One region of the Pantoea sp. C1E2 genome, then DNA from elsewhere that is predicted to be linked to it. Evidence: riboswitches for the same ligand, from Rfam matches in the RefSeq annotation. Region 1 holds a riboswitch; each other region holds the start of a gene.
What was found. Region 1 has a riboswitch for thiamine pyrophosphate ahead of ACXI0A_RS24940 (LuxE/PaaK family acyltransferase). Riboswitches for the same ligand answer to the same signal wherever they lie in the genome.
Positions count from the first base shown of each region.

Region 2: it holds a riboswitch for thiamine pyrophosphate, as region 1 does, so the genes downstream of both, ACXI0A_RS23520 (FAD-dependent oxidoreductase) here and ACXI0A_RS24940 (LuxE/PaaK family acyltransferase) in region 1, are expected to answer to the same signal.
Region 3: it holds a riboswitch for thiamine pyrophosphate, as region 1 does, so the genes downstream of both, thiM (hydroxyethylthiazole kinase) here and ACXI0A_RS24940 (LuxE/PaaK family acyltransferase) in region 1, are expected to answer to the same signal.
Region 4: it holds a riboswitch for thiamine pyrophosphate, as region 1 does, so the genes downstream of both, thiB (thiamine ABC transporter substrate binding subunit) here and ACXI0A_RS24940 (LuxE/PaaK family acyltransferase) in region 1, are expected to answer to the same signal.

Region 1 is NZ_JBSZHT010000004.1:731,519-738,701, reverse strand. It holds gene ACXI0A_RS24955 (acyl-CoA dehydrogenase family protein) at 1-962, shown strand, start outside; gene ACXI0A_RS24950 (3-oxoacyl-ACP reductase) at 1,098-1,865, opposite strand; gene ACXI0A_RS24945 (acyl-CoA reductase) at 1,893-3,350, opposite strand; gene ACXI0A_RS24940 (LuxE/PaaK family acyltransferase) at 3,347-4,429, opposite strand; TPP riboswitch at 4,529-4,658, opposite strand; gene ACXI0A_RS24935 (hypothetical protein) at 5,208-5,567, shown strand; gene ACXI0A_RS24930 (hypothetical protein) at 5,606-5,920, shown strand; gene ACXI0A_RS24925 (HAD-IC family P-type ATPase) at 6,038-7,183, opposite strand, start outside.
Region 2 is NZ_JBSZHT010000004.1:427,698-434,880, reverse strand. It holds gene ACXI0A_RS23545 (iron chelate uptake ABC transporter family permease subunit) at 81-926, opposite strand; gene sitC (iron/manganese ABC transporter permease subunit SitC) at 919-1,782, opposite strand; gene ACXI0A_RS23535 (manganese/iron ABC transporter ATP-binding protein) at 1,766-2,551, opposite strand; gene ACXI0A_RS23530 (metal ABC transporter solute-binding protein, Zn/Mn family) at 2,548-3,417, opposite strand; gene ACXI0A_RS23525 (6,7-dimethyl-8-ribityllumazine synthase) at 3,694-4,131, opposite strand; TPP riboswitch at 4,309-4,428, shown strand; gene ACXI0A_RS23520 (FAD-dependent oxidoreductase) at 4,544-5,488, shown strand; gene thiS (sulfur carrier protein ThiS) at 5,472-5,669, shown strand; gene ACXI0A_RS23510 (thiazole synthase) at 5,673-6,431, shown strand; gene ACXI0A_RS23505 (ThiF family adenylyltransferase) at 6,441-7,183, shown strand, end outside.
Region 3 is NZ_JBSZHT010000002.1:3,092,237-3,099,419, reverse strand. It holds gene ahpC (alkyl hydroperoxide reductase subunit C) at 1-75, shown strand, start outside; gene ahpF (alkyl hydroperoxide reductase subunit F) at 146-1,714, shown strand; gene ACXI0A_RS14860 (hypothetical protein) at 1,779-1,982, opposite strand; TPP riboswitch at 2,306-2,401, shown strand; gene thiM (hydroxyethylthiazole kinase) at 2,435-3,220, shown strand; gene thiD (bifunctional hydroxymethylpyrimidine kinase/phosphomethylpyrimidine kinase) at 3,217-4,017, shown strand; gene fbaB (class I fructose-bisphosphate aldolase) at 4,221-5,273, shown strand; gene ACXI0A_RS14840 (FCD domain-containing protein) at 5,337-6,023, opposite strand; gene ACXI0A_RS14835 (mannitol dehydrogenase family protein) at 6,122-7,183, opposite strand, start outside.
Region 4 is NZ_JBSZHT010000002.1:995,347-1,002,529, forward strand. It holds gene ACXI0A_RS04765 (DedA family protein) at 1-70, shown strand, start outside; gene thiQ (thiamine ABC transporter ATP-binding protein ThiQ) at 67-768, opposite strand; gene thiP (thiamine/thiamine pyrophosphate ABC transporter permease ThiP) at 752-2,338, opposite strand; gene thiB (thiamine ABC transporter substrate binding subunit) at 2,338-3,324, opposite strand; TPP riboswitch at 3,372-3,467, opposite strand; gene sgrR (HTH-type transcriptional regulator SgrR) at 3,503-5,164, opposite strand; gene ACXI0A_RS04790 (MFS transporter) at 5,418-6,599, shown strand; gene leuD (3-isopropylmalate dehydratase small subunit) at 6,681-7,183, opposite strand, start outside.

The DNA.
Region 1 (7,183 bases):
TGCGCGGTCACTTCGGCTTCGTCGAAAATGTGCTCAGTAGCAGTGATACAGCCTTCAGGCAGCAATGGTTCACCCGCATTGCACAGGGTGAAATTGTCGGTCCAGCCTGGAGTGAAACCGGTGAGGCGCGCCAGACGGTGTTCTCGACACAAATCAAGCGCAGCGGCAATCGCTGGCGATTAGATGGCAAAAAATTTTATACCACTGGCTCACTCTACTCAGATTGGATCAATATCGGTTTGACCGATGAGAACCTCAAAGGCGTATCAGTGACGGTGTCTCGCACCGCGCCGGGCGTCACCGTACTGGATGACTGGAACGGCTTTGGGCAAACACTCACCGCCAGCGGTACCGCGATATTTGAAAACGTTGAGATTCCGCACGCCGATATTCGCGAAGATGCGCACTTTGGTTATGCCCCGGCGTTTTATCAACTCATTCATCTGGCTACGCTTGCCGGCATTGGCCGCGCGCAAAGTGGTGAAGTCGCCTCATTAGTCGCCGCGCGCACGCGCACTTACAGCAACGGTAACGCTCCACGCGCAGCGGATGATGCGCAAATACTTCAGGTTGTTGGCCGCTTGCGAAGTGCAGCTTATACCAGTGGCGCCATCGTGCAACATGCCGCTCAGTCATTACAACGCGCTTATGAAGCACAGCAACAGAATGATGAACAGCAGAAAACGCATAGCGTTGCGATTGCAGAGCTGGAAGTTTCTCAGTCACTCAATGTGGTTACCGACTTATTGCTTAATGCCAGTTCAACACTCTTTGATGCATTAGGAGCTTCAGCCACATTGAAACCACTGGCACTGGACCGTTTCTGGCGCAATGCCCGTACACTCTCATCACATAATCCCCGTATCTATAAAGATCGCATCGTAGGTGATTTCGCCGTAAACGGTACGTTACCGCCAGAACAATGGCGAATTGGGATAGCAGATAATCCGCAAGAAAAATAACGACTCCGGTTGTGTTCGAGTCATATTGATCGCTTTGGTCTGGCAAGTCGAAGCGGCTTTTTGTGATTAATGAGATGTGAGAATGGGGCCTTCAACTATGCGCCATTCTCACTCTGTTGGGGGTGACTTCCCCCGTCACCCCATCACCAACCCGCCATCCACATACAGCGTTTGTCCGGTGACAAACTCGCTCCACTCTGAGGCTAAAAACATCACCGGACCGGCCACATCCACGGGTTCGGCAATGCGGCGCAGCGGCGTTTGTGCGGTGATAAACTCGCGCACATCTTCTCGCGTGGCACTGCTGGCATCGGTGGGATACACCAGACCCGGCGCGACGCAGTTCACGCGAATCCCCAGCGGCCCCAGTTCTGCCGCGAGTGAACGGCTAAAACCAATCAACGCAGATTTCGCCGTGACGTAATCGTGGTAAGGAACAGAGGGACGGGCCACTAAATCGCTGGAAAGATTGATGATGCTGCCGCGCGTGCGCGAACGCATCAGCGGCAACGCGGCCTGGCAGACGTTGTAGGCCGCGCCGACGGCACCTTCAAACTGGCTTTGGTAGCCTTGCCACGACGTTTCCCAAAAGCGTTGTCGGTTATCGGTATCGAAAACATAGGGCGCGAAAGCATTGTTCACCACCGCGTCCAGACGACCGGTGGTGTTGTCGATCTGCTCCATCATCGCCGCCACCTGCTCCGCTGAGGTGACATCGGCGCGAATAGCGAGGGCAGAACCGCCCAGAGCTTCACAGCGCTTTACCACTTCCATCGCTGCGGCTTCACTGCGCAGGTAGTTCACCACCACCAGCGCGCCCTCTGCGGCGAAGGCCTGCGCGATAGCCGCGCCAATTCCCCGGCTTGCGCCGGTCACCAGAATTGTTTGATCAGCAAATTTCATCGGTTACCTCCTGTAAAATACGTGGGTTCAATCCGCATAGGGCGCAAAGCGCTCGGCGGCAGTTTCGGCAGAAGCCTCTATTTCCGTGATAGTGACCAGATCCAGCAGGCTAAAGCGGCCATCGTGGTGCCATCCTGCTGCGGGTGAGGTCATGCTGCCAAAGGCGGTAATGCGGGTAATACCTGCTTGCCCCAGACGTCCGGCGAGATCAAATAACTCTCGCGGAGTGGCCGCCACCGCCGCCGATTGCAGATAAATTTTCTGCTGCGTCATCAATGCAATTGCGTCTTCAATCTCATCCACGGCCACCACTTTGAGGGTGCGTCCGAGTGCCGACGGCATCAGAGCTTCGGGGCCATCCACCATGACCACCGCCCAGCTGTCCGTTGGCTCGCCAAAAAGAATGCGATCGTCTTGCAACGCGCGAATCTCTTCACGGCTGCGCCAGGCCGCCACGCTATTAACTTCAGCCGAAGACAGCACGCGACGCGGATACTTGCGCGCCAGCGCACGCAGTTCATGGGCAATATACTCCGCGAATTCCTGCGGCGAGATGCGTCCGCCGCGTTCAACAAACAGCATTTGCGGTGAGTAACATCCCGCCTGGTCATAGCGCATGACGTCATAAGCCACGCGCTGCGCCAGATCGACTCCCTGCCTTGTATCCAGTGCCGAACGCGCCACCAGCCCCACGCTGATTTTATGGCCGTGCGGCAGAAAACGCGTGGAGACCGGCAGTTGCTGTTTGATAGCGTCCAGTGCGGCGTTGCCACCATAAGCCATCACCACATCAGGCTGTGTTAACCAGTGTTTTTCTGCTTCTGCTTCTGCTTCGCCGCCTTTCCACCACACCACTGCCAGGCATTCGCCAAGTTGAGGATCGATCTCGGCCAGCAGTTGCGCGAACCAGCCCGCCATCAGTGGTTCAGCGCCGGGCAGTTTGCCCACGCTGCCCGCTTTTACCAGCAGTCCGCAAATCAGGCTCCACAGTGGCAAACCCGGCACGTTCCCTGCCCAGATATGCAGCAGCAGATCAGGGCCAAACGCCCGCGCAAATCCGCCATTAGGTCTTGGTTGGAAGTCATCCAGCAGTTGCGGATCGTTAAAGTCTTCGGCTAAAAAGCGCTTGAGCTGCGGCTGTCGGAAGGTTTTGAGGTATCCGGTAAGCCCAAGGCGAATCATCCCGGCGTCATAACCGGTGACAATCGGCAGCAGCGTTTCGGCCTTGCGGCGCAGCGGATGGCTTCGATCCAGCAAACGCGCAATGGCCTCATCAATAATCATCACGATCTTCGCCACGCTCAGCGTCTTGAGATAAGCGCGAGCATGATCGCGCAGATGTGCGCTCAGGAGTGTAATTTGTGCCGGATTCAGCTCGGGGACGTCGACATCCAGGTGCTGTCCGTGATGGCTAAAACTCAGCGTGCGCCACTGCACCTCTTTAGGCGATAAACATCCCGGTAAATAACCCGCGACCTCTTTCACACTGCACCTTGCGCAGCAGCCAGGAACTCTTCCATCGCCAGCGAACAGCCCTTCGCATCCGCTCCGGTGACCCGGCCCAGCAGATGGAAGCCGCCCGCCACTGCCCGGCCAGCATCCTCGGTCAGTAAGGCAGATACTGAATTGAAGTGGGCCAGATCATGGTGCACCAGCACACCCATCTCACCTTCCGCCACCTCTTCGCCCGTCAGCGGATTGACCACGCGCGTGCGGATCCAGTGCGGGCCGGATTTCACCGAGGGACAGGCCACGTTGCCGTCGTCATAAAACTGGCTGCTCAGTTCGGTCATGCCGTACATGTTGATGCAGTGCATACGCGGCACGCCTAATGCCGCACTCAGTTCGACATAAAACTGCTCGGCTCCAATTTCGCGTGATTGCCCCTTAAATCCGCCGGTATCCAGAATGCGGCTGCCAGCTGGCAGCGCAAAGCGGCGTTTCTGGCGCTGCAACTCGTCCAGCAGATGCACATAGCTGTAGCTCGCGCCCAGCAGCGCATAAGGTTCGCCCTGCGCTTCCGCCTGCTCAAGCGCAGCGAAAAGGCGATCCATCGCGATACCGCTGTCATCCAGCAGCACTTCACTCTCGGCGGTGCCAAATTTTTCCACCGCTAACGTCAGGTAATGCGCCAGCGAAGAGTTGGGCAGTGCCCGATTATCAGGGAACAAAATGCCCATGCGAATCCGCTCTTCACCCGCCATAAAGCGCTGGCGGAAATTCTGCGCCATCGAGCATTTCCAGACATCAAGCGTCGGATGATAGCTGCGCCCCTTCACTGTGCCGGTGGTTCCGCTGGTCATAAACACCGCTTCGACGTCATCGGTGGCATGGCAACTCAGCGTCAGATCCTTAAACGCAGTGATCGGAATCGCCGGAATGGCGCGCCAGTTTTTCACCATAAAAGGTGTGCGGCCGCGCTGCATAGCGAAGCGTCGATAAGGGGTATTGTGTTCGAATTGATACGCGAATATGGCGAGCGCCAGGCGGTTAAAATCGTCGTCGGTTGTGTCCTGACGCTGAAGAAAGGTTAGCAAAGCGTCGATCAAAGCAGCTTCAGTCATATGCGGGTCCACCTGTTGCGATTGCGCGAAATCTCTCAGGCCGGGCCTGATGAGTCGAGTCTGTCCGCTACAAAGCACAAAGATGGGATCAGGACGCAGTGTCGCCCTGTGTTCCGCTCCCTACGCCGGTATTAGCCGGATCAGGTTCGTAGGGTCACTACGTTGTCAGCGTGTATAACACTGACGGGTAGAATCTCAGCCCGCTAACCGGGCCCCCCCTGGAACAAGTCGCAGTCAATCAAAAGGTCACTCAATAAAAGTCCACTCAGTACACTGATTTTATTGGGGTTACTTCAAATTCACTGCTGACAGTATTTCAAGGTTAAACCATTTGCCGTTTTAACACACTGATCTTTTGATCTAACCAGAGGCACTACCCGCGGTTCCAGCTTCACGGTGATTCATTGATCAATGTGAACAGCGCTGCTGAATTAGCAGGCTGTGAGTTTTTATCAACTGGTACCTACTGACCTCAACTTCAGCAACGAAAAATTGTCATGAGTCTGCAACATTTTAGTCATTAACAAATCCTTAACCAGTTTATTTGTTGTACTTTGGCTTTAATGCCCGGTTTATTTGTTCGAGTTACGCTTCAATAAATCTCACAGGATTTTATTGTGGTACGTAATATTCAGATTTTATCCCGTCCATTATCAGATAATGACCAGGCGATATCTGCAATACACATCAATTCATTTCATCAAACCAACCACAAATACTCTTGATTTTCCATTAGTTAGACCAGAGACTGTTGGTGAAACATTCAAGGGAATTTAAAATGAAAACATCTGCTAAGGTTGGGGCACTTTGTGCCCTGGGGATCATTTTGTCTGCGTCGGGTTATGAGGTATATTCGCAAAGCATAGAAAATCAAAATGATGAAATAGCCTGTCTGACCGTTCACAGTCGTGATGCGGTTATTGCCGTAGAAAAAGACCTGCTTGAAAAAGCCCATACCGAAATGTTTGGGAAAAACAGAATCACCCTGGGTTCTCTTCTGTTGCACAATGAAGACGTAGCAAAAAATGGCACACGTATAATCGTTCCGTTTACTTTGGCTAGCCGTGGTGGGCAATCTGAGTTCCAGGCCGTAGTGAGATGTTCAAATTTACAAGATATAGAGTATGACAAACTTTAATGAGTCCATTGACTCACACAGCAAACGGATAAATAAAAATGTACAAGGCAACGAAGTATTACGTATGCGATCACGCCCGCAGGGGCTTGCTTTTGCATACCGCAGGATGTGAACAGTTACCCGGTATCGATTCACGGGCTTTTATTGGCAGTATGTATAACCACGGTCAGGCATTCACCGTCGCTGCAGCGCAATATGCGAATGTTCATTACTGCCCGTGCTGCATCACTGTTAACAAAACCATCGAGTTAGCGAAGGATAACGCGACCATGCCAGCGTTGTGCAGGGCGACAAAACCGAAGAGAAAGAAACCGATGAAGGTTGTTGAGCCCGTGCGACATTTTCCTCTGTGACTTGATGACAGCGAATGTCCTGGGACGTTTAAATCCAATCTTTTAGCCCGAAATCAACATGCATCGTCTAAAACACCGCCCGCAGCGCTGTCACCAGCGCGACGGGCGGCAACAGACTCAAGCCGTTCTGAATCGGCGGGTGAGCGGTTTCTCAACCTCAACAATCAGGAACATCACGAATCCGATGATGAAGGTGATCACCCAATAGCGGAATGGCAGTCCAGTGGTGCCGAACAGCAACTGCATAAACGGCGCGTAGATGATTAATAATTGCAGCACCAGCAGTACCGCACTGACGATCCAGATACCTTTGTTCATCAGCAGCCCTTTGCTCAGCGAGAAGCCATCTGACACACGGCAGTTGAGCATATAGAACCATTGCGCGGTAACCAGCGTCTGCAACAGAACGGTGCGGATAAACTCCGGAGAATAGCCACGCGGCTGCAGCCAGGCTTCCAGCACAAACGCGCTTATCGCAATCATTGAACCAACAAACACCACGCGCCAGATAGCGAATCCATCCATCACATGCAGTTTGGGATCGCGCGGTGGCCGACGCATAATGTTTTTTTCACCCTCCTCAAACGCCAGGCCAAACGACAGCGTGGCCGACGTCGCCATGTTCATCCACAGAATCAATACAGGCGTCAGCGGAATGAGATTACCCGCCAGCAGCGCGATGATGATCAGCAACCCCTGCGCCAGGTTGGTGGGCATGATAAACAGGATGGTTTTTTTCAAGTTGTCATAAACCCGGCGCCCTTCCCGCACCGCGCTGGCAATGGTGGCGAAGTTGTCATCCGTAAGCACCATATCGGCAGCTTCTTTGGTGACTTCGGTGCCTTTAATGCCCATCGCAATGCCGACATCGGCGCGCTTCAGGGCGGGCGCATCGTTCACGCCGTCCCCGGTCATGCCGACCACTTCCTGCCTGCTCTGCAATGCCTGAACCAGGCGGAATTTATCCTCCGGGCTGGTACGAGCGAAGATGTCGTAGGCCTGCGCGGCATCGCTTAATTGGTGATCGTCCATCACTTCCAGTTCGCGCCCGGTAATGGCTGAACCCGCATTGCCAATCCCCAGCATTTGACCAATGCTCATCGCGGTTTGCGGGTGGTCACCGGTGATCATTTTGACGCGTATGCCAGCCTGCAGGCAGTCACGAATGGCGGTGATGGCTTCAGGGCGCGGCGGATCCATCATTCCGGCAATCCCGAGCAGAATCACGCCCTGTTGCAGATCCTGATGGGTGAGTTCAGTTTG
Region 2 (7,183 bases), 300 kb from region 1:
TTTTCAGCCCATTTCACTCATTATCGGCCCAATTGATTAAATTTATGGCCCAACCTTAAGATTTGCGGCCCGGAATCACTTTATTTGATATCCGCAAAGCCGTGACGATTCGCTCTATCGCGCCAGCTCACACCCACAAACGTCACCACAAACAGCAGGCTATACAGCACCACAATGGTCGGTCCCGGCGCGCTATCAAGGAAGAACGAGGCATACACGCCGCACAATCCGGTCAATGTGGCAATCAGCACCGCCAGCAGCATCACCGTTAAAAACCGCCGCGCCAGCAACAGCGCAATTGCTCCCGGGGCGATCAGCATGGCGATCGACAAAATCACTCCCACCGATTTCAGTGCGGCAACGATGGTTAGCGCAATCAAACACAGCAGCCCGTAATGCATCAGATTTGCATTGATACCGCAGGCGCGCGCCTGTTGGGGGTCAAAGGCATGCAGCAACAGATCGCGCCATTTCACACTCAACACCAGAACTACCAGCAGCGCAATGGCGGCGGTTTGCGCGATATCCGCCCAGCCAATACCGAGCATATCGCCGAACAAAATATGATCGAGATGGACTTCCGGTTTTAGCTTGAGATAGAGCACCAGCCCGGCACCGAACATCCCCGAAAACACAATGCCCATCACCGTATCAGGTTTGATGCGGCTGTTCTGGCTGATAAAACCGGTGGCGAGTGCGCACAGCATGCCCGCGATAAAAGCGCCGATCGCAAAGGGAAAACCGATCCACCACGCCAGCACCACGCCGGGAAACACCGCGTGACTCATGGCATCGCCGAGCAGTGACCAGCCTTTTAACACTAAAAATGCGGACAGCATCGCGCACGGCAGTGACAAAATCAGCGTTATAATCAGCGCCATATTCATAAATTCGAAATCGAAAGGGCTCAGCAATATTTCACTCATTGACGTTGATCTCCTGTGCCAGACGAGCGCGTCGCCGCGCGGCCAGCACGCCATGTTTAGGCGCAAACACAAACGCCAACAGGAACACCAGAGTTTGCGCCACTACAATCACGCCGCCGGTCGCACCATCAAGGAAATAGCTGCTCCACGCGCCGAGGAAACTGGTGATGCTGCCGATAGCCACGGCAATCATCAACAAACGCGGGAAGCGGTCGGTGAGCAGATAAGCTGTGGCACCCGGCGTCACCACCAGACAAATCACCATAAAGGCACCGACGGTTTGCAACGCGGCGACGGTGGAGGCGGCGAGTAGGGTAAAGAACAGGATCTTCAAGCCGGTGGTATTCAGTCCTAGCGCGCGCGCGTGGCTTTCGTCGAAGAACGTCACCATCAAATCTTTCCACTTCAGCAGCAACAACGTCAGTGTCACCACGCCGATGGTGCCGAGCTGCCAGATATCGGCGGGCGCCACCGCGAGGATGTTGCCGAGCACGATGGTTTGAATATTGACCGACGTCGGATTGAGCGACACCAGAAAGAGCCCAATGCCGAAGAAGGAGGAGAAGATCAGTCCGATGATCGCGTCCTCTTTCAGGCGTGTGCGCTGGTTGAGAAACAGCATGCTGCCCGCCGCCAGTCCGCCGGAGAGAAAGGCACCAAGTGAGAAGGGCAACCCCAGCATGTACGCGCCAGCCACACCCGGCACTATCGAATGTGACAGAGCATCACCAATCAGCGACCAGCCTTTCAGCATCAGAAAGCAGGAAAGAAACGCGCAAATCGCCCCGACCAGCGCGGCGATCCACATCGCATTCAGCATGTATTGATAGCCAAATGGCTCAATAATCCACGACATGATCCGCCCCCGGCCGTGCGGCAATCTTTTGCAGCAACGCGGCATTGCGCTGCTGTACCTCACCGTCAAAGGTGCGTGCCAGATTGGCGGCGGTGAAGGTGTCGCGCAGTAAGCCGCTCGCCAGCACGGTGTTTTTGACCAGCACGCAGCGGTCGCAAAAATCAGGGATGGTGTTGAGATCGTGCGTGGAGACCAGCATGGTACGGCCCTCATCACGCAACTCCTGCAACAGGGTGATGATCGCCGCTTCAGTTTTGACATCGACGCCGGTAAAGGGCTCATCCAGCAGGATGATTTGCCCACTCTGCGCCAGCGCCCGTGCGAGGAAGACACGTTTTTTCTGCCCGCCGGAGAGTTCGCCAATCTGACGATGGCGGTAATCACTCATCCCGACGCGTGCCAGCGCCTCATCCACGCTGCGTTTATCTTCGGCTCGCGGGATACGCAGCATATTCATGTAGCCGTAGCGGCCCATCATCACGACATCTTCCACCAGCACCGGGAAGCTCCAGTCCACTTCTTCCGACTGCGGCACATAGGAGACGATATTGTGTTTTAGCGCGCGCTTAGCGGGCATCTCCGCCAGCGTGACCAGACCGGTTGAGAGTGGCACAAAACCCATAATGGCCTTAAACAGCGTCGATTTTCCCGAGCCGTTGACGCCCACCAGCGCGGCGATGCTGCCCGCTGGCACGGAGAAAGATGCCTGACGCAGCGCAGTGTGACCGTTGCGGTAGGTGACGCTAACATCCTGCACGTTTAGGGTCATTTTTGGCTCCCGGCGGTGATGCCTTTTACCACGGTGTCTGTGGTCACTCGAAGGAGGTCAAGGTAGGTCGGAACTGGCCCATCGCTATTGCTGAGAGAGTCAACATACAGCACGCCGCCGTAGTGAATACCCGCTTCACGCGCGACCTGTTGGGCCGGTTTGGCGGAGATGGTGCTTTCGCTAAAGATGGTCGGAATGTTTTGAGTTCTGACCGCATCGATCACTTTGCGCACCTGTTGCGGCGTGCCCTGCTGATCGGCATTGATCGGCCACAGATAAAGTTCTTTCAGACCTAAATCACGCGCCAGATAGGAAAACGCGCCCTCACTGGTCACCAGCCAGCGCTGGTTTTCAGGCAATTTTTCGATCCCGGCGCGCATCGGTGCCAGAGTCTGCTGGATTTGCGCTTTATAGCGATCGGCATTGGCCTGGTAAACGGCGGCATTGGCGGGATCGTATTTTTGCAGTGCTTTGCGGATGTTATCGACGTAAATCAGCGCATTGTCTGGTGACATCCAGGCATGCGGGTTGGGTTTACCGTTGTAAGGGCCTTCGGTGATGCCTAAGGGTTCAATGCCTTCGGTCACCGTGACTTCAGGCACGCCTTTCAAGCGCTGGTAAAAGCGGCTAAACCACTGCTCCAGATTAAAACCGTTTACCAGGATCAGATCGGCGCCCTGTGCGCGACGGATATCGCCTGGGGTAGGTTGGTATTCGTGGATCTCTGCGCCGGGCTTGGTAATAGACGTCACTTCGGCGGCATCACCCGCGACGTTTTTTGCCATGTCTGCGATCACCGTGAAAGTGGTGACCACTTTGAGTTTGTCGGCAGCAAATGCCGAAGTGCTCATCGCGAGCGTAAGCATCACAACCGATACAACGTGCCTGGTCAACATAGTCATCCCCTGAGAAGTATAGCCTGTGCTATACATTATAGTGAATGCTATGAATGTGAAGTGTTTTTGTACACCTTTTGCTGTTTACGACAAAAATTTACGTAAGTTGAAGTTGCAGAGGAGAGCAGTGAAAGTGGCTTATGCGATTTTCGAAATAGCGTAGAACATATTGTTCTTAAGGGCAGGGAGGTATTATTGAGAGCAAGAACACTTCACTGCGAATAATGAAGTGTTCCTGAGAGAGAATTAATCGATCGACAAATTATGAATGGCCAGCGCAGCACGCGCGGCTTCTTTGCCTTTCTTAATAAAGTGTTCGGTATAGAAGTTTTCCAGCACATCGACCGGCTGGAAATTGTGTGGCGTCAGCGAAACGGAGAACACCGGAACATTGGTGGTCAGCTGAACGTTCATCAGGCCATCAACGACTGCTGCAGCAACGAAATCGTGGCGATAGATACCGCCATCCACCACCAGCGCAGCCGCAACGATCGCGTCGTATTTGCCGGTTTCCGCTAGGCGTTTTGCCAGCAGCGGCATTTCAAATGCGCCCGGCACTTCCAGCACTTTTAATTCCGCTTCAACATTCTGTGCTTTTAATTCTTGCTCAAAACCCACCAAAGCATTGTGCACGATCTCTTTGTGCCAACCGGCTTTAATAAAGGCAATTCTAATATTTTTCATAATGAGTCCAACATCACCTGTAATTTCTTTGCGCTTGAAAAGTAGCAATAATGCCTTTGTATACCATATGTTACGTTTTCGATCCAGAACGTGCACGTAGCGATAAATGCTATGCGATGACGTGACGGCTGTCTTCGGCAATCCGTGCTTGACGGCGACCTGCACCTGCAATACAAATAGACGCGTCGGGGGAGTCTCGCCAAAGAGACTGAGAGGCTAAAAGCGCAATGCGCGGCTTAGCGACCCTTTGAACCTGACCCAGTTGATACTGGCGTAGGAAGACTGACAGCACCGCTCCGGTGTTGTCTGGCGCAGAGGATCGCTCGCGCCCTTTCCCTCCTCCTGTATCTGCGGGTCTCAGTCAACACTGAGAGGCCGATGTGAATTCCCTTTATATCCTGGATAACCTGCTGTGAGTCGCTGGACAGTATTAGGCTGCGGCGTGGCAGGCCTCTGCGTGGCAACGCTGCTGGCTGAACGCGGCGAAGACGTCGACGTCATTGGCGACGATTCCCGCCAGCCCGCCTCCTGGTTTGCTGGCGGCATGCTCGCACCCTGGTGCGAATCTGAAAGTGCACCCCAGGAAGTGATCTCTCTCGGGCAACACGCCGCTGGTTGGTGGCAACAGCGCGTCAGCAGCGTGGCGCATCAGGGAACGCTGGTGGTGGCGCCACCGCGCGACAGCCAGGAACTGACTCGCTTCGCACGCATGACCGAACAGCACCAATGGGTCGATCCCGGTGACATTGAACCGTTGCTGGCCGGGCGTTTTGCGCGCGGCCTGTTTTTTGCCGGGGAAGCACATCTTGACCCGCGCCTGGCGCTCACCGAAATGCGCGAAAAGCTGTTACAGCGCGGCGTGCGTTTTGATGCAAAACAACCTTCGGGGCGGGTGATTGATTGCCGTGGCATGCATGCCAAAACCGATCTTCCGCGTCTGCGGGCGGTGCGTGGTGAAATGGTGATTCTGCACAGCGATGAGGTGCAGTTCTCGCGTCCAATTCGCCTGCTGCATCCGCGCTTTCCGTGCTATCTGGTGCCGCGCCGTAACGGCCATTTCATGCTCGGTGCCACCATGGTGGAAAGTGACGATGCCAGCCCGATTAGCGCGCGCGCCATGATGGAACTGCTCAGCGCGGCTTACGCCATCCATCCTGCCCTTGCCGAAGCCCGCGTGGTGGAAAGCGGCAGCGGTTTACGTCCTGCCTATCCGGCCAACCTGCCGGAAATCCACTATCAAAACGACACCTTCTATCTTAATGGCATGTATCGCCACGGTTTTCTGCTGGCGCCAATGATGGCAGAACAGTTGATGCAGCGCCTTTTCGGGGAACAATCCTATGAACATTCAGCTTAACGGCCGAGCGATCCGCACCGAGGCCAGCACGCTCAGCGAATTGCTGATCGAACAGCAAATTGATGCCGCCTGCGTCGCCAGCGCTTTCAACGGCAACTTTGTGCCCAAAAGTCAGTACAGCAGCCAGCGACTCGAAGAGGGCTGCCAGCTGGAAGTCTTGTCCCCGATGCAGGGAGGTTGAACCATGTTTTACGATTTCGCTCCCCAGTCACGTTTTCTACTCGGCACCGCGGGCTATCCGTCACCGGCGATTCTGCAACAGGCGATTGCCGCCTCCGGCACGGACATCATCACCGTCAGTTTGCGTCGTGAAGGCGCGGCGGGTGCGGCTTTTCGCGAACTGCTGACCGGTCTGGACATTCGCGTGCTGCCGAATACCGCGGGTTGTCACACGGTGAAAGAAGCGGTGACCACCGCGCAGATGGCACGTGAGCTGTTCAATACCTCGTGGATCAAACTAGAAGTAATCGGTCATGCCGACACGCTCCAGCCGGATCCTTTTGCGCTGGTTGAAGCGGCACGCATCCTGTGTGCGGACGGTTTTCAGGTCTTCCCGTACACCACCGAAGATTTGATCGTCGGTGAGAAGCTGCTGGAAGCCGGTTGCGAACTGCTGATGCCGTGGGGCGCACCCATCGGTTCCGGGCAGGGTCTGCGCAATATCGAAGGATTGCGCGCGATGCGGGCGTGGTTCAGCGATATCCCGCTGATTATTGATGCCGGTATCGGTGCGCCATCGCAGGCCGCGCAGGCGATGGAAATGGGCTTCGATGGCATCCTGCTCAATACTGCCGTGGCGAAAGCCGGCGATCCGGTTGGCATGGCGAACGGTTTCCGTCTGGCGATAGAAGCGGGACAGGCCGCACGCAGTGCCGGATTGATGGAGAAGCGCGATATGGCGGCGGCTTCTACACCGATCTTTGGTCTGGCGAGTCTGAGTTAAGGAGCCACCATGGATCGCTATCAACGGCAGATGATGCTGCCGGAAATCGGCACAGCAGGTCAGCAAAAACTAACGGATGCGCGCGTATTAGTGGTGGGGGCGGGCGGATTGGGTGCCACGTTGTTGCCGCAATTGGTTGGCGCAGGCGTCGGTTTTATCCGCCTGTGTGACGACGATGAAGTGGCCCTGCACAACCTTCATCGCCAGACGCTATTTACGATGCAGGACATCGGTCACAGCAAGGCAGCACGGGCGCAACAGGCGCTGTTGCATCGTAATCCCGAGGTGCAGATAGAGGTGGTGCCACGGGCTATTGGCGCCAGCGATCTGCCGCACCTTCTCACGGATATCGATCTGGTGGTCGATGCCGCTGATAACTTCGCGGTGACCTATCAACTTTCCGACGCCTGTCTGGCAGCGCAGATTCCCTTGATCAGTGCCTCGGTGTTGGGTCGCCAGGGCTACGTCGGTGGCTTCTGCGGCATCGCGCCCAGCTATCGGGCGCTGTTTCCGCGCTTACCCACCTCAGCAGCCAACTGCAACACCGCGGGCGTAATGGGGCCGGCGGTGGCCACGCTGGGCGCAATGCAGGCACAGATGGCGTTAAGCGTGCTGCTGAGCCTGCAGCCTTCGCCACTGGGCAGCGTCATCAACTGTGACTTCATTAACTGGCATATTCGCGCGTTCCGTTTCGACGGCGCAGAAGAACCTGAGAACATCGTGCCCTTTATCGATGAGCCACTACTGACAGC
Region 3 (7,183 bases), on a different contig from region 1:
GAAGTGTGCCCAGCTAAATGGAAAGAAGGCGAAGCAACACTGGCTCCATCTCTGGACCTGGTTGGCAAAATCTAAGCAACACCCAGCCATTCGATCTTTCTCAATCGGGTGCTACGGCACCCGATTTTCATGACAGGAACTCACTATGCTCGATACCAATTTAAAAACACAGCTCAAGGCTTACCTTGAGAAATTAACGAAACCGGTTGAGTTGATTGCCACACTGGATGATGGCGCTAAATCTGCGGAGATCCGTTCTCTGTTAGCCGATATCGCGAGCTTGTCAGAAAAAGTCAGCTTCCGTGAAGAGAATGATCGTCCGGTTCGTAAACCCTCTTTCCTGATCACTAACCCAGGCAGCAATAACGGCCCGCGTTTCGCCGGCTCGCCAATGGGGCACGAATTTACGTCACTGGTGCTGGCCCTGCTGCAGACCGGTGGACACCCTTCGAAAGAGTCGCAGAGCCTGCTGGAGCAAGTGGTGGCTCTGGACACTGACCTGCATTTCGAAACCTATTACTCACTGTCGTGCCACAACTGTCCTGACGTGGTACAGGCGCTGAACCTGATGGCGGTGCTGAACCCACGCATCAGCCACACCGCTATCGACGGCGGGATGTTCCAGAACGAGATCACCGAACGTAATGTGATGGGCGTTCCAGCCGTATTCCTCAACGGTAAAGAGTTCGGTCAGGGCCGTCTGAGCCTGGCGGAAATCGTCGGCAAAGTGGACACCAACGCAGAGAAGCGTGCAGCAGAAGAGCTGAACAAGCGTGACGCCTATGAAGTGCTGATCGTCGGCAGCGGCCCAGCGGGCGCAGCGGCAGCGATTTACTCTGCACGTAAAGGTATCCGCACTGGCCTGATGGGCGAGCGTTTTGGTGGCCAGGTGCTCGACACCGTGGACATCGAAAACTACATCTCAGTACAGAAAACCGAAGGCGCTAAGCTGGCCGGTTCACTGCGTGCCCACGTCGATGATTACGATGTTGACGTTATCGACACTCAGAGCGCCATCAAGCTGATCCCAGCTGCGAAAGAGGGCGGTCTGCACGCGATTGAAACCGCGTCTGGCGCGGTGCTGAAATCACGCAGCATCATCATTGCCACCGGCGCACGCTGGCGCAACATGGGCGTGCCGGGTGAAGAGCAGTATCGCACCAAAGGCGTGACCTACTGCCCACACTGCGACGGCCCGCTGTTCAAAGGCAAGCGCACGGCGGTGATCGGCGGCGGTAACTCCGGCGTTGAAGCGGCTATCGACCTCGCAGGTCTGGTTGAGCACGTGACACTGCTGGAATTCGCCAGCGAAATGCGCGCTGACAAAGTGCTGCAGGACAAACTGCGTAGCCTGAAAAACGTGGATGTGATTCTTAATGCGCAGACCACCGAAGTGAAAGGCGACGGCAGCAAAGTCACCGGTCTGGCTTATATCGATCGTAACAACCAGACCAGCTACGAGATCGCGCTGAGCGGTATCTTCGTGCAGATTGGTCTGTTGCCGAACACCACCTTCCTTGAAGGCGCGGTAGAACGTAACAAGATGGGCGAGATCATCATCGACGCCAAATGCGAAACCAGCCTGAAAGGCGTGTTCGCGGCGGGTGACTGCACCACGGTGCCGTACAAGCAGATCATCATCGCCAGCGGCGAAGGCGCGAAAGCCTCACTCAGCGCGTTCGATTACCTGATCCGTACGCAGCCTGCTGAATAAGTTCCTGCTATAGCCACACCAAGGCCCTGCAACGGATGTTGCGGGGCTTTTTTTTGCCTGTTATTCATCCTAACCAACGGCGTGCTTCCGCATCGCTAATGTCGCGATAATAAATTTTATGCAAATGCTCGCCGCAACCTTTGCATTGGGCTTCAACATAGGTAGAAAAATAATGGCGGCCGGAAGGGCAAATTGCGCCTTTACGTGAAATACGAATGTCGTGCCATTTATGGGCGTGCGGAATAAAGCTGAATAATTTTGAGATCATTATCGATTCCGGAATTGGATTGGCAGTGACTCTCTTCAAGTCCGGAGGGGGATTAGGCCTTGCCACGCCGGGTGGGGCGTTGATGTGCATCAATGAATGCTTATGCGCGTGTTTATTAGTCGATTTTTCAATGATCAGAATAAATTTGGCAGATTCAGTCGCAGGTTGAATATTAATAAAAATTGATCGAGGCAGGCCTTTTTAAATTCACGATATCAAATTATTTTCACTCATTTGATTTAGTGCCATTTTGCGCGCCCTGCACACCACCACGATTTACAATTCCCCTTACGCGCCTTATTCTGTGTGCGGCATGTTTACCATGCCATGACTCGGGGTGCCCCTGTAAAGCAGGGCTGAGATACACCCGCTGACCTGATCTGGATAATGCCAGCGTAGGGAAGTCAGATGCCTGACCGCATTCGCCTTCTTGATCGCCGGTTGGGAGTTTTATGACACAGCCTGACCTTCTTTCCCCCGCGCAACTCGCGCAATCCCTGCAACTGCTACGGCAGCAGTCTCCGCTGGTGCACTGCATGACCAATGACGTGGTGCAAACCTTTACCGCCAATGTGCTGCTGGCTTTACAGGCCTCTCCCGCGATGGTGATCGATGCCGAAGAAGCTGCGCAGTTTGCCGGTTTTGCCGATGCGCTGTTGATCAACGTCGGCACCTTAACCCGCGATCGTCGCGATGCGATGCTGACGGCGGTGCAGGCTGCACAAAAGGCGGGCATGCCCTGGACGCTCGATCCGGTGGCCGTTGGTGCACTCTCATTCCGCACCAAATTCTGCCAGCAGCTGTTGAGCCTGCATCCCGCCGCGATTCGTGGCAACGCCTCGGAAATCCTCGCGCTGGCTAATCAGGCTGCGGGCGGACGCGGCGTGGACAGCGTGCATCAGGCCGATGCCGCACTGAGCGCGGCGCAGCAGTTGGCGCAGGATTACCACACGCTGGTGGCAGTCACTGGTGAAGTCGATTACGTCACCGATGGTAAACGCACGCTGGCCATTCCAGGCGGCAGCCCGCTGATGACGCGGGTGGTCGGCACCGGCTGTGCGCTTTCCGCCGTGGTGGCGGCGCTCAGCAGTTTGCCGGGCGATCGCTTGCAGCATGTCGCGGCGGCTTGTCGCGTGATGTCAATGGCGGGTGAGCAGGCGGCGCGCGCCGTTGAAGGACCGGGCAGTTTTGTCGCGGCATTCCTCGACAAATTATGGACGCTGGAGGTTGTCGTATGAAACGCATCAACGCGTTAACTATTGCTGGTACTGACCCGAGCGGCGGCGCGGGCATTCAGGCGGATCTCAAAGCTTTCTCCGCACTGGGCGCTTATGGCACCAGCGTGATCACCGCGCTGGTGGCGCAAAATACCTGCGGCGTGCAGTCGGTGTATCGCATTGAACCGGACTTCGTCGGCGCGCAGCTGGATTCGGTATTGGACGATGTGCGTATCGATGCCGCCAAAATTGGCATGCTGTCGGAAACCGCGATTGTCGAAGTGGTGGCCGAGCGGCTGAAACGCGCCAGCCTGCCGTTTGTGGTGCTGGATACGGTGATGATTGCCAAAAGCGGCGACCCGCTGCTGTCGCCCGATGCGGTGGCCAGCGTGCGAGAACTGCTGCTGCCGCAGGTGTCACTGATCACGCCCAATCTGCCCGAAGCGGCAACATTGCTGGGACGCGATATGGCGCAGGATGAGAAAACCATGTTGATGCAGGGCGATGCGCTGTTGGATCTCGGTTGTGAAGCGGTACTGATGAAGGGTGGCCATCTTAGTGATGCCGAAAGCCCGGATTGGCTGATTACACGTGCAGGGCGTCAGCGCTTCACCGCACCGCGCATCAATACGCGCCATACCCATGGCACCGGCTGCTCGCTGTCAGCTGCGCTGGCTGCACTGCGCCCGCGTCATGATAACTGGGCTGACACAGTCACAGAGGCCAAAGCCTGGCTGCAGCAGGCCTTGCTACACGCGGACTCGCTGGAAGTGGGTAAAGGCATCGGGCCAGTGCACCATTTCCATCAATGGTGGTAAGGCAAAACCGACATTAAGGCGTGCCTCCGCGTTACAGGACTCAAACTGAAGGCGGCTCATAGCAAGGTGGCAGAATTTTTTTACTGCGTATCCGTCTGAAAAATGGTGTCAGCAATTTGCCAGCCTGGCGCATTTCGGTCCAGGCTGTTGGGGGCGAATCGGCCATTGCCGGTTCCATTCCAGCCATTTATTCAGGAGCCAACATGACGGACATCGTACAGTTATTGGGCAAAGAAGCGGATTCTCTTCTTCAACATCGCTGCATGACCATTCCAGCGGACAGCCTTTATTTACCGGGCGCGGATTTCGTCGATCGCGTAATGATCGATAACAATCGTTCTCCTGCCGTACTGCGTAATATGCAAACCCTGTATAACACTGGCCGCCTGGCGGGCACCGGCTATCTGTCAATCCTGCCGGTCGATCAGGGCGTTGAGCACTCCGCGGGCGCCTCCTTTGCCGCCAACCCGGCTTACTTCGATCCGAAGAACATCGTTGAGCTGGCGATTGAAGCCGGCTGTAACTGCGTGGCATCCACCTATGGCGTGCTGGCCTCGGTCTCGCGCCGCTATGCGCACCGTATTCCGTTTATGGTCAAACTGAACCACAACGAAACGCTGAGCTATCCCACTCAGTACGATCAAACCTTGTACGCCAGCGTCGAACAGGCATTCAATCTGGGTGCAGTAGCGGTGGGCGCGACGATTTACTTCGGTTCAGAGCAGTCACGTCGTCAGATTGAAGAGATCTCATCGGCCTTTGAGCGTGCCCATGAACTGGGCATGGTGACTGTGCTGTGGGCTTATCTGCGCAATGATGGCTTCAAGAAAGACGGCGTGGATTATCATGCCAGCGCCGATTTAACCGGTCAGGCCAACCATCTGGCAGCCACCATTGGCGCAGACATCGTGAAGCAGAAGATGGCCGAGAACAACGGCGGTTATAAAGCGGTGAAATTCGGTCATACCGATGAGCGCGTGTATAGCAAGCTAACCACTGAGAATCCGATCGATCTGGTGCGCTACCAGCTGGCGAACTGCTATATGGGCCGTGCCGGATTGATTAACTCAGGTGGGGCGTCTGCAGGGGACACCGATATTGCCGAATCTGTGCGTACTGCAGTAATCAACAAACGTGCGGGCGGTATGGGGCTGATTCTGGGTCGTAAGGCGTTTAAGAAGTCGCTGAAAGAGGGCGTGCAGCTGATTAATGCGGTGCAGGATGTCTATCTGGCGAAAGATGTGACCATTGCTTAATTAAACCTGGCTTGCTTGCCATTTCGCGGTCGGGCAGTGCACTGCCCGTCCGCGAGAACCATGTTAAGGCGCTTCAAACCACTCGCTATTGCGTTCAGCAATCGGCGTAATGGTCAAAATCATCTCCTGCAGATGACGGCGCATCGCAGTTTCTGCCTCTTCAACATCCTGTGCTTTTAACGCGTTGTAGATGTCTTGATGCTGCTGAATCAAACTCTCTGGCGGTGAAACTTCGCTCAAGGTCAGGAAGCGCACGCGATCCATGGTGGCTTTGATGTTTTCCACCGTCTCCCACGCCAGCGAACAGTTAATTCCTTCGGCGATTAAGCGGTGAAACTCATCGTCCAGCGTTAAAAATGCCTGGCTGTCGTGACGATCGGCGGCTAAACGCTGCAGCTGCAAGTTATGCTCCAGCGCCATCAATCCCTCGGGGCTGATCTCCTGCGCGGCGCGGCGTACCACGGCGATCTCCACTGCTTCACGGATAAAACGGCCGTCGGCTACACGCTGGGCGGAAATCTTGCGCACGAATGTTCCGCGCTGCGGCAGCACCTGCACCAGGCCCGCTTCCGCCAGTTTGATAAAGGCTTCGCGGACTGGCTGGCGCGACACGTTAAAGCGCGCGGACACTTCCTTTTCCGACAGCAACGAGCCCGGATGAATGACGCAGGTCACGATATCTTTGCGCAGATAACGATAAATCTGCTGATTTACGGGTTCGCTGGTGGTTATGGTATAGGCAATCGACATGCAGCAATATCCGTATTACGGCTGGCCTACGCCAGCTCGATGAGAAAGGTTCAGTCTAATCAGCACGCTGCATCTGCGCTACACATTTGTGAAGGCACTTATGCCTGCGTCACAAGGGCCTGTACCGTGGCGCGTGCGCCTTGCGTATTCAGCTGCTTGTAGAGCTCAGTCACTCGTGAAACGAAGGCGGTCTGATAACGTAAATCATCGCCAAACACCGCTTGCAAACGCAGTAAGGCTTCTACGCGCTGCGTGCCCTCATCACTGTGCGCCACTATACTCGCCAACTGCTCCTTCATGGGATCGCGAATCTCAATCGCCTGACCCTGTTCATCGACACCGCTCACGTAGCGCATCCAGCCCGCCACACCGAGCAGCAGATAGTCACAGGAGGTGCCGTTGCGCAGATGCCAGCGCACGCTGTCCAGCAAACGCTGCGGCAGCTTCTGCGTGCCGTCGGTAGCGATTTGATAGGTGCGATGCTTGATGGCGCTGTTCTCGTAGCGCGCAATCAGCGAATCGGCATAAGCGGTGAGATCCACACCCTTCGTGCGTAGCGTCGGAGCCTGATCCTGCAACATTAGCGCGCGTGCTGCCGTGCGGAAGTTGCTATCGGCCATGCAATCACTGATGTGTTCATATCCGGCCAGGAAGCCGAGATAAGCCAAAAACGAATGGCTGCCATTTAACATGCGGAGCTTCATCTCTTCGAACGGTAGCACGTCGCTGACCAGTTCGGCTCCGGCGTTTTCCCATGCCGGGCGGCCATTAACGAAATTATCTTCGATGACCCATTGGAAGAAGGGTTCTGCTTCAACCGCCACCGGATCGCTACTGCCTAAGCGTGCTTCCAGCGCATCAAATGCCGCATCAGTCATCGCGGGGACAATGCGATCCACCATGGTGGACGGGAAGGTGATGTGCGTTTGAATGTACTCCGCCAGTTCATGGCTGTGGCGTTCTGCCAGCTGGATGATGACGTTGCGGGTGACGTGGCCATTTTCCGGCATGTTATCGCAGGACATGACGCTGAACGGTGCTAAACCACGCTCGCGACGACGCATAATCGCCGCCAGAATCAGGCCCGGCAGCGAGCGTGGTTGCGCAGGGTTTTCCAGATCATGCACAATATCGGGATGATCCGGATTGAGCTTGCCGCT
Region 4 (7,183 bases), on a different contig from region 1:
TATCGCCATTCAGTATCACCCGATGATGCCCATCTTCCGCCATCTGTTGTGGAAGGTGTTCTTCGCTTAAGGCTTTTTCACGCCAAGGATGGCAGCCGCTTCACTCTCTCCACTGATCAAGCTCCCCGTGCTGCCATCCCAGTAAATCCGACCATCGACCACCACCAGACTGCGCGGCGCAATTTGCTGAGCATCTTCCAGGCTGTGCGACACCATCAGTAGCGTGATATTGCGGCTTTCGCACACCGAACGCACCAGTTGCAGCATCTCCCCACGTAGCGCCGGATCGAGCGCAGAGAAGGGCTCATCCAACAGCAGGATTGGCTGATCGCGCAGCAGGCAGCGCGCCAGGGCCACGCGCTGGCGTTGACCGCCGGAAAGCTCGCCTGGCAAGCGATTCAGCATTTCGGCTAATCCGGTTTGTTCAGCGATGGCGGCCAGCTGTTGCTGCTGTTCCCGCGTCAGTTTCAGGCCCGGATGCAAACCCAATCCCATATTTTGCTGCGCCGTGAGATGCGGGAACAGATTGTTCTCCTGAAACAGCATCGACACCGGCCGCGCCGACGGCACGCTGCGCGTATGATCGACGCCATTCATCATCAGGGTTCCCTGGCTCACCGGCAGAAATCCGCCGATCAGGCTGAGCAAGGTGCTTTTCCCCGCGCCGCTTGGGCCGAGGATCGCCAGACGCTCACCTGCCTGGACCTCAAAACGGAAGCGCATTGGCAGATGCTGGTAAAGGTAGGTGAGATTATTCAGTGTCAGCATGGCGACCCGGCAGTTTTTCCATCAGGGTAAAAAGTAACAGGCAAAGTAATAACAGTAGCAGTGCGGTAACGGCACCGTCTGCGCCGCGATAAGCGCCAATCTGCTGGAACAGATAGAACGGCAGCGTGCGGAAATCGGCGCTACCAAACAGGGCCACCACGCCGAAATCGCCAATCGACAGTACGCAGGCAAACGCCAGCGCCTGTGCGATGGGACGCTTTAGCGCTCGCAGTTCTATCAGTTTCAGGCGGTTAATTCCCGTAATGCCCAGCGAAGCACAGAGCTGGTTGTAACGGGCGCTGATATCGCGCATCGGGTTTTCCAGCACTTTCATCGCATAGGGGATGGCAATCAGCGCATTGGTGAAGATCACTAAGCCATCGGCACGCTGCGGCAGACCGAGGGTGGCGTTGAACAGCAGGAAAAATCCGCTGGCCAGCACGATGCCGGGCATCGCCAGAATCAGCATGCCGCTCAGTTCCATCGCCTGTGCCGCCACGTTGCGCTGACGCTGACGCAGCTCACGACTGCTCCACAGCAACATCATCGTCAGCAGCACGCACAGCAATCCGGCGCCGATGGCGATGCGCAGTGAGGTGAAGGTTGCTTGCCATAATGCGGATTGCTGAAGTGCACCCGTGATGCCACCGCGCAGGCCATCGACTACCACCGCGGCGAGCGGCGGCAGCAACAGCATCAGCGCACAGATAATCAACAGCGTGTCGCCGAGTCGGGCGTGCCAGGAATCCTGCGGATCACGCCAGCCACGAATATTTTGGCTGCCAGTGGGAATGGCTTTACTGAAGCGTTGGCTGAGCAGCACCAGCAGCAAACAGCATCCGAGCTGCAACAGTGCCAGCAATGCTGCACGGCTGGGATCGTAATCAAAACTCAGCGCCTGGTAGATGGCCAGTTCCAGCGTGGTGGCGCGCGGTCCACCGCCCAGAGCCAGCACCGTGGCGAAGCTGGCGAAGCACAGCATAAAGATCAGTGCTGCGGTGGGCAGAATCTGGCGTCGCAGCCAGGGCCATTCGACTAAACGAAACAGGTTCCAGCCGCGCAGACCCAGCTGGGCGGCTAGCTGGCGCTGTTCCCCGGGAATGCTTTCCAGCGCCTGCAGCAGCATGCGAGTGGCGAGGGGCAGGTTAAAGAAGACGTGCGCCAGTAAAATGCCCTGCAAGCCATAGGGCGAGAAGGTGTAATCAATACCAAGCAGGTTACAGAGTTGCGCCAGCCAGCCACTGCGACCATAGACGCTGAGCAAGCCAAACACCGCCACTAAAACTGGCAATACCAGCGTCATGGCGCAAAGACGCAGCAACAGCGTACGTCCCGGAAAGCGGCGACGATACAGCGCACGCGCCAGCAGAATCGACGGCAGCACCGAGAGCAGTGCAGACAACATTGCCTGCTCAAACGAGAAGGCCAGCACGTGGTGGAGGTAACTGTCTGACAGCAGGGCGCGCCAGTCAGTGACCGGCGCCACCACCACTAAGGCACCAAACGCCAGCAGTGCCACTGCGCACAATAGCAGCGCAACGACACTTCCAGGAATTAACCAGGCTGGCATTAACGGCTAACAGCTTGCTGCCAGGTGCGAATCCAGTCAGCGCGATGATCGGCCACTTCGGCTGAGCTGTATTGCAGTGCATTCGCCGGCACGGTGAGTGACTGATAACCCGCAGGCAAATCGCTTTTGATTACCGGATACATCCAGTTGCCGGTTGGAATGGTCTGCTGGAAGGCAGGCGACACCATGAATTGCATAAACTGCTGTGCGAGCTTGGGCTGCTTGCTGCTGGCGAGCTGTGCGGCCACTTCCACCTGCAGGTAGTGACCTTCACTGAACGGCGCAGCGGCGTAGTTGTCTTTCTTCTCTTCAATGATGTGATAAGCCGGAGAGGTGGTGTAACTCAGCACCAGATCGCCTTCGCCTTTCAGGAACAGGCCATAGGCTTCGCTCCAGCCTTTCGTTACGGTGACGGTCTTCTGCGCCAGCTTCTGCCAGGCGCCAGGCGCTTTCTCGCCATACACTTTCTGCATCCACAGCAGCAGGCCGAGCCCCGGCGTGCTGGTGCGTGGATCTTCATAAATTACACGCCACTTTTCCGGGCTTTCGACCAGTTCTTTCAGGCTTTTCGGTGGGTTCTTCAGCTTATTTTTATCGTAGACGAAGGCGAAGTAGCCGTAATCGAACGGAACGAAGGTGTCGTTATGCCAGTCATCGGGCAGTTGCAATTTACTGGTGTCGACTGCACTTTTCGCAAATAGGCCGGTTTTCTCGGCGGCTTGCACCAGGTTGTTATCAAGGCCCAGCACCACATCGGCTTTGCTGTTCTTGCCTTCCATACGCACGCGGTTGAGCAATGACACACCATCTTCCAGCGCCACATACTTCAGTTCGCAGCCGCACTCGGCTTCAAAGGCTTTTTTGACGGCGGGACCCGGGCCCCACTCTGCAGAGAAAGAGTCATAGGTGTAAACGGTCAGGACAGGTTTAGCGGCGAAAACCGGAGCGGAGACCAACAGCAATACGGGCAGAACTTTGTTTAACACTTTGCGCTCCTTGAGGAGAAAATAAAGTTGAGTCGCAAAGGATCTGAGTTAGCGGGCATCTCAAATCCCTACGCCGGTATGAGCCGGATCAGGTTCGACGGGTTTATCTCAGCCCAAAACGCAGGGCACCCCGTTGAGAACGGTCTATTTTAGACACTTCTGTGACAGTGCGAAAGCATCACAACTCAGGAGGCGCAAACCAGGCCGATTTGAAGTCAAACCAACCCAGCGTATTGAGCCGCACGCCACGCATGCTGCGCTGGCCTTCCAGCAGTAACCAGTGATGGAAAAGCGGATGAACAAAGTCGCTGTTGACCAACTGCTTGCTCCATTCGGCTAGCGGCAAGGTTTTCTGTCGCCATTGCTGGGCATCGGCGTGCCAGTCAATCGGCACGCAGTGGTGCATTAGCGGCAGCTCGTAGAGCTGGGCAAACAGTGCGTATTCGAGCGGGAGAGTGAAGTTCACACTGCCGAGCCAGATATCACTTTCTCCTGCACCTTCAAACCACTCTTCGTAGCTCAACTCGCGCGTGATCAGTTCGACACCCTGTTCGGCCAGCTGTGGGCGCAGGGCGTTGGCAATCCCTTCATGCTCAACATGATGGCTGTACCAGCTGATAGTCAGTTGGGTTAATCCATCAGGCTTTTCAGCTGGAGTGAGATCGCGGCGATGGTGCCAGCGCGGTAAGAATCCGTATGCCGGGAACCAGTAGCGCTGATAGCCGACGCCCGCATGATTAAGCAGGGCAATCGGATTGAACAGATAGCTCACCCAGCGGCGAAAATTTGGCTCCTTGCCGCGCTCAGAGCGCTGGTCGAACAGCAGGAAATAGCAGCCTTCTTCCAGACGACTCTCTTCGGATTTCTCATCGGCGGTCTCGCCCTGCAGCTTTACGCCCGCGTACACCAGCTCATCACTGATTTCCGGCAGCACCCAAATCGACACATCATCAATCAGCGCTCGATAGCCAAAATAGTCATCAAAGGCGGCGATTTTCAGCTGCGTCTGCTGGTTGCGTACCACGCTGTACGGACCGGTGCCGATGGGCTGACGGGCAAAATGTCGCAGCGTCGGCCATTCGCGCGGCAGGATCATCGCGCTGACGCTGGCCAGCAGCCAAGGCAGCCAGCTATCGGGCTGCGTCAGATGAATATCCAGCGTCCAGGGTGCAGGAGAGTGAAGTTTGTCGATATGCGAGAACAGCGGCTGACTACGTACGCGATCCAGCGAGGCGATAACATCTTCCATCTCCAGTTCACGTCCGTGGTGGAAGCGAATCGCGGGGCGTAAAAAGAAGCGCCAGTGGAGTGGGGAGGTTTGCTGCCAGTGATGGGCGATATCCGCTTCGATTTCCCCCTTTTCCTCATTTATCCGCGTCAGGCCGTTAAAGATTTGTCGCGCCAGATGAGTTTCAGAACGGCGCAAGGGGGAACCGGGCAACAGATTCGGCAGCGGGCGGTAATAGAGCACGCGCAGGATGTGCTTGCCCTGACGGAAACTGCGCCCGAGGTGGGCAGCGATCATCTGGCGAACCTGATCCTTATCGCCAACCAGTTGTACCAGCTGCTCGATGCGATCCTGATCCAGCAAGTCCTCGGCGCGCTGCTGCTGGAGTGCCAGGCCGGTGTAATTGAAGCTCAGGGCCGAACGTTTGCCACGTCCGGCTTCCGCCTGCCAAATCAGCCAGCCTGCATCCTGCATGGCATTCAACAGATTGCGCATATGGCGTCGTGAACAGTGCAGTCGTTCGGCCAGCTCGCTTAATGTGGTTTCCTGATCCAGCCCCTGGCAGCTTTGCCACAGGCGGATGAACTGCTGTTGCAGTCGCGCAGAGGACATAAAAGGGGAACTCCTTCTCAGAATCGCTCAGTTTTTCCTGCCCCATATTAGAGGCATACTGCCAGGCAATGGAAGAGCGGGAGGCATTCAGCAATGAATGGCGCTCTGCCAGCGGTTCCGCCGACGTGGAGCCTTTTCTGAGTAGGGTGCATTTCACCGCCAGCAGCGTTTTCTCTGCTGGCTTTTTTCGTTTTGCTGTGAAATCTTCTACCCTCTTTGTCTTAGCCCCATTTCTCCGCAAAGGGATTTCTGCATGAAATCGCTGTTAACGCGCCAGCGTCGTATTAATCCGGTTTATCTCTCTTTTATGGCCGTGTCGTTTATGACCGGTGTCGCTGGTGCGTTGCAGGCACCCACGCTCAGTCTGTTTTTGACACGCGAAGTGCAGGTGCGACCATTTTGGGTCGGCCTGTTCTTTACTATCAACGCCATCGCCGGGATTGTGATCAGTTTGCTGATGGCAAAGCGTTCGGACAATCGTGGCGATCGTCGCAATTTGATCCTGTTTTGCTGCCTGATGGCGGTGCTCAATGCGCTGCTATTCGCCTTTAATCGTCATTACCTGACGTTGATTAGCGTGGGCGTCTTGCTGTCGGCGCTGGCCAGCGTGGCGATACCGCAGATCTTTGCGTTGGCGCGAGAGTATGCCGATCAGTCGGCGCGTGAAGTGGTGATGTTCAGCTCGGTGATGCGTGCACAGCTGTCGCTGGCGTGGGTGATTGGCCCGCCGCTGTCTTTCGCTTTAGCGCTTAACTATGGCTTCGTGACGCTTTTCTGCGTGGCGGCGGCGATTTTCCTGCTCAGTATGCTGCTGATTTGGCGCACTCTGCCATCGGTGCCGCGCGTGGCTGCGACGCCAGAACAAGTGCTGACCCAACTGAGCCCGTGGAAAGACAGCCAGGTGCGAATGCTGTTTATCGCCTCGGTGGTGATGTGGGCGTGCAACACCATGTATATCATCGATATGCCGCTGTATATCAGCTCCACGCTGGGGCTGCCGGAAAAGCTGGCGGGCTTATTGATGGGGACGGCGGCAGGGCTGGAGATCCCAATCATGCTGCTGGCTGGCCATTACGCTAAGCGTTTCGGTAAACGTAAGTTGGTGCTGTTAGCGCTGGTTGCCGCGATTCTGTTCTATCTTGGACTGGTCATGTTCCAGTCGCGCACGGCATTGATGGTGCTGCAGCTGTTTAATGCGGCCTTTATCGGTATCGTCGCGGGGATTGGCATGTTGTGGTTCCAGGATTTGATGCCGGGACGTGCGGGCGCGGCGACCACCATGTTTACCACCTCGATCTCGACCGGATTGATTATTGCGGGATTGATACAGGGCACGCTGAGCGAGCGCTTCGGGCATGAGTCCGTTTACTGGCTGGCACTGGTGATGGCGGTGGTGGCGCTTGGGTTGGCGTCGCGAGTACGTGATGCCAGATAAACAAAAAGTCGCCAGCAAAGGCGACTTTCGGGACATCCAGTGCGTCTCAATTCGGTGCGCTCAAACGCACCGAATAAGGTATTAACGCAGGAACGCTGGCTGAGTGGTCTCGTAGTTGGAGATGGACGCTTCGTGTTGCAGCGTCAAACCAATGCTGTCGAGGCCGTTGATCATGCAGTGACGACGGAAGGTGTCGATTTCAAAGCTGTAAGACTTCTCACCGGCCGTCACCGTCTGCGCTTCCAGATCGACCGTAAAGGTCACACCCGGCTGCGCCGCCACCAGTTTGAACATCTCATCCACTTCTTCATCGCTCAACTTCACTGGCAGCAACTGGTTGTTGAAGCTGTTGCCATAGAAGATATCCGCGAAGCTTGGCGCAATCACCACGTGGAAACCGAAATCGGTCAGTGCCCATGGGGCGTGTTCACGCGAAGAACCGCAGCCAAAGTTTTCACGTGCCAGCAAGATGCTGGTGCCTTTGAACTCCGGTTTGTTCAGGACAAAACCTGGGGTAGGCACGGTGCCCGCATCATCTTCGAAACGCCAGTCGTGGAACAGGTGCGCGCCAAAACCGGTACGCG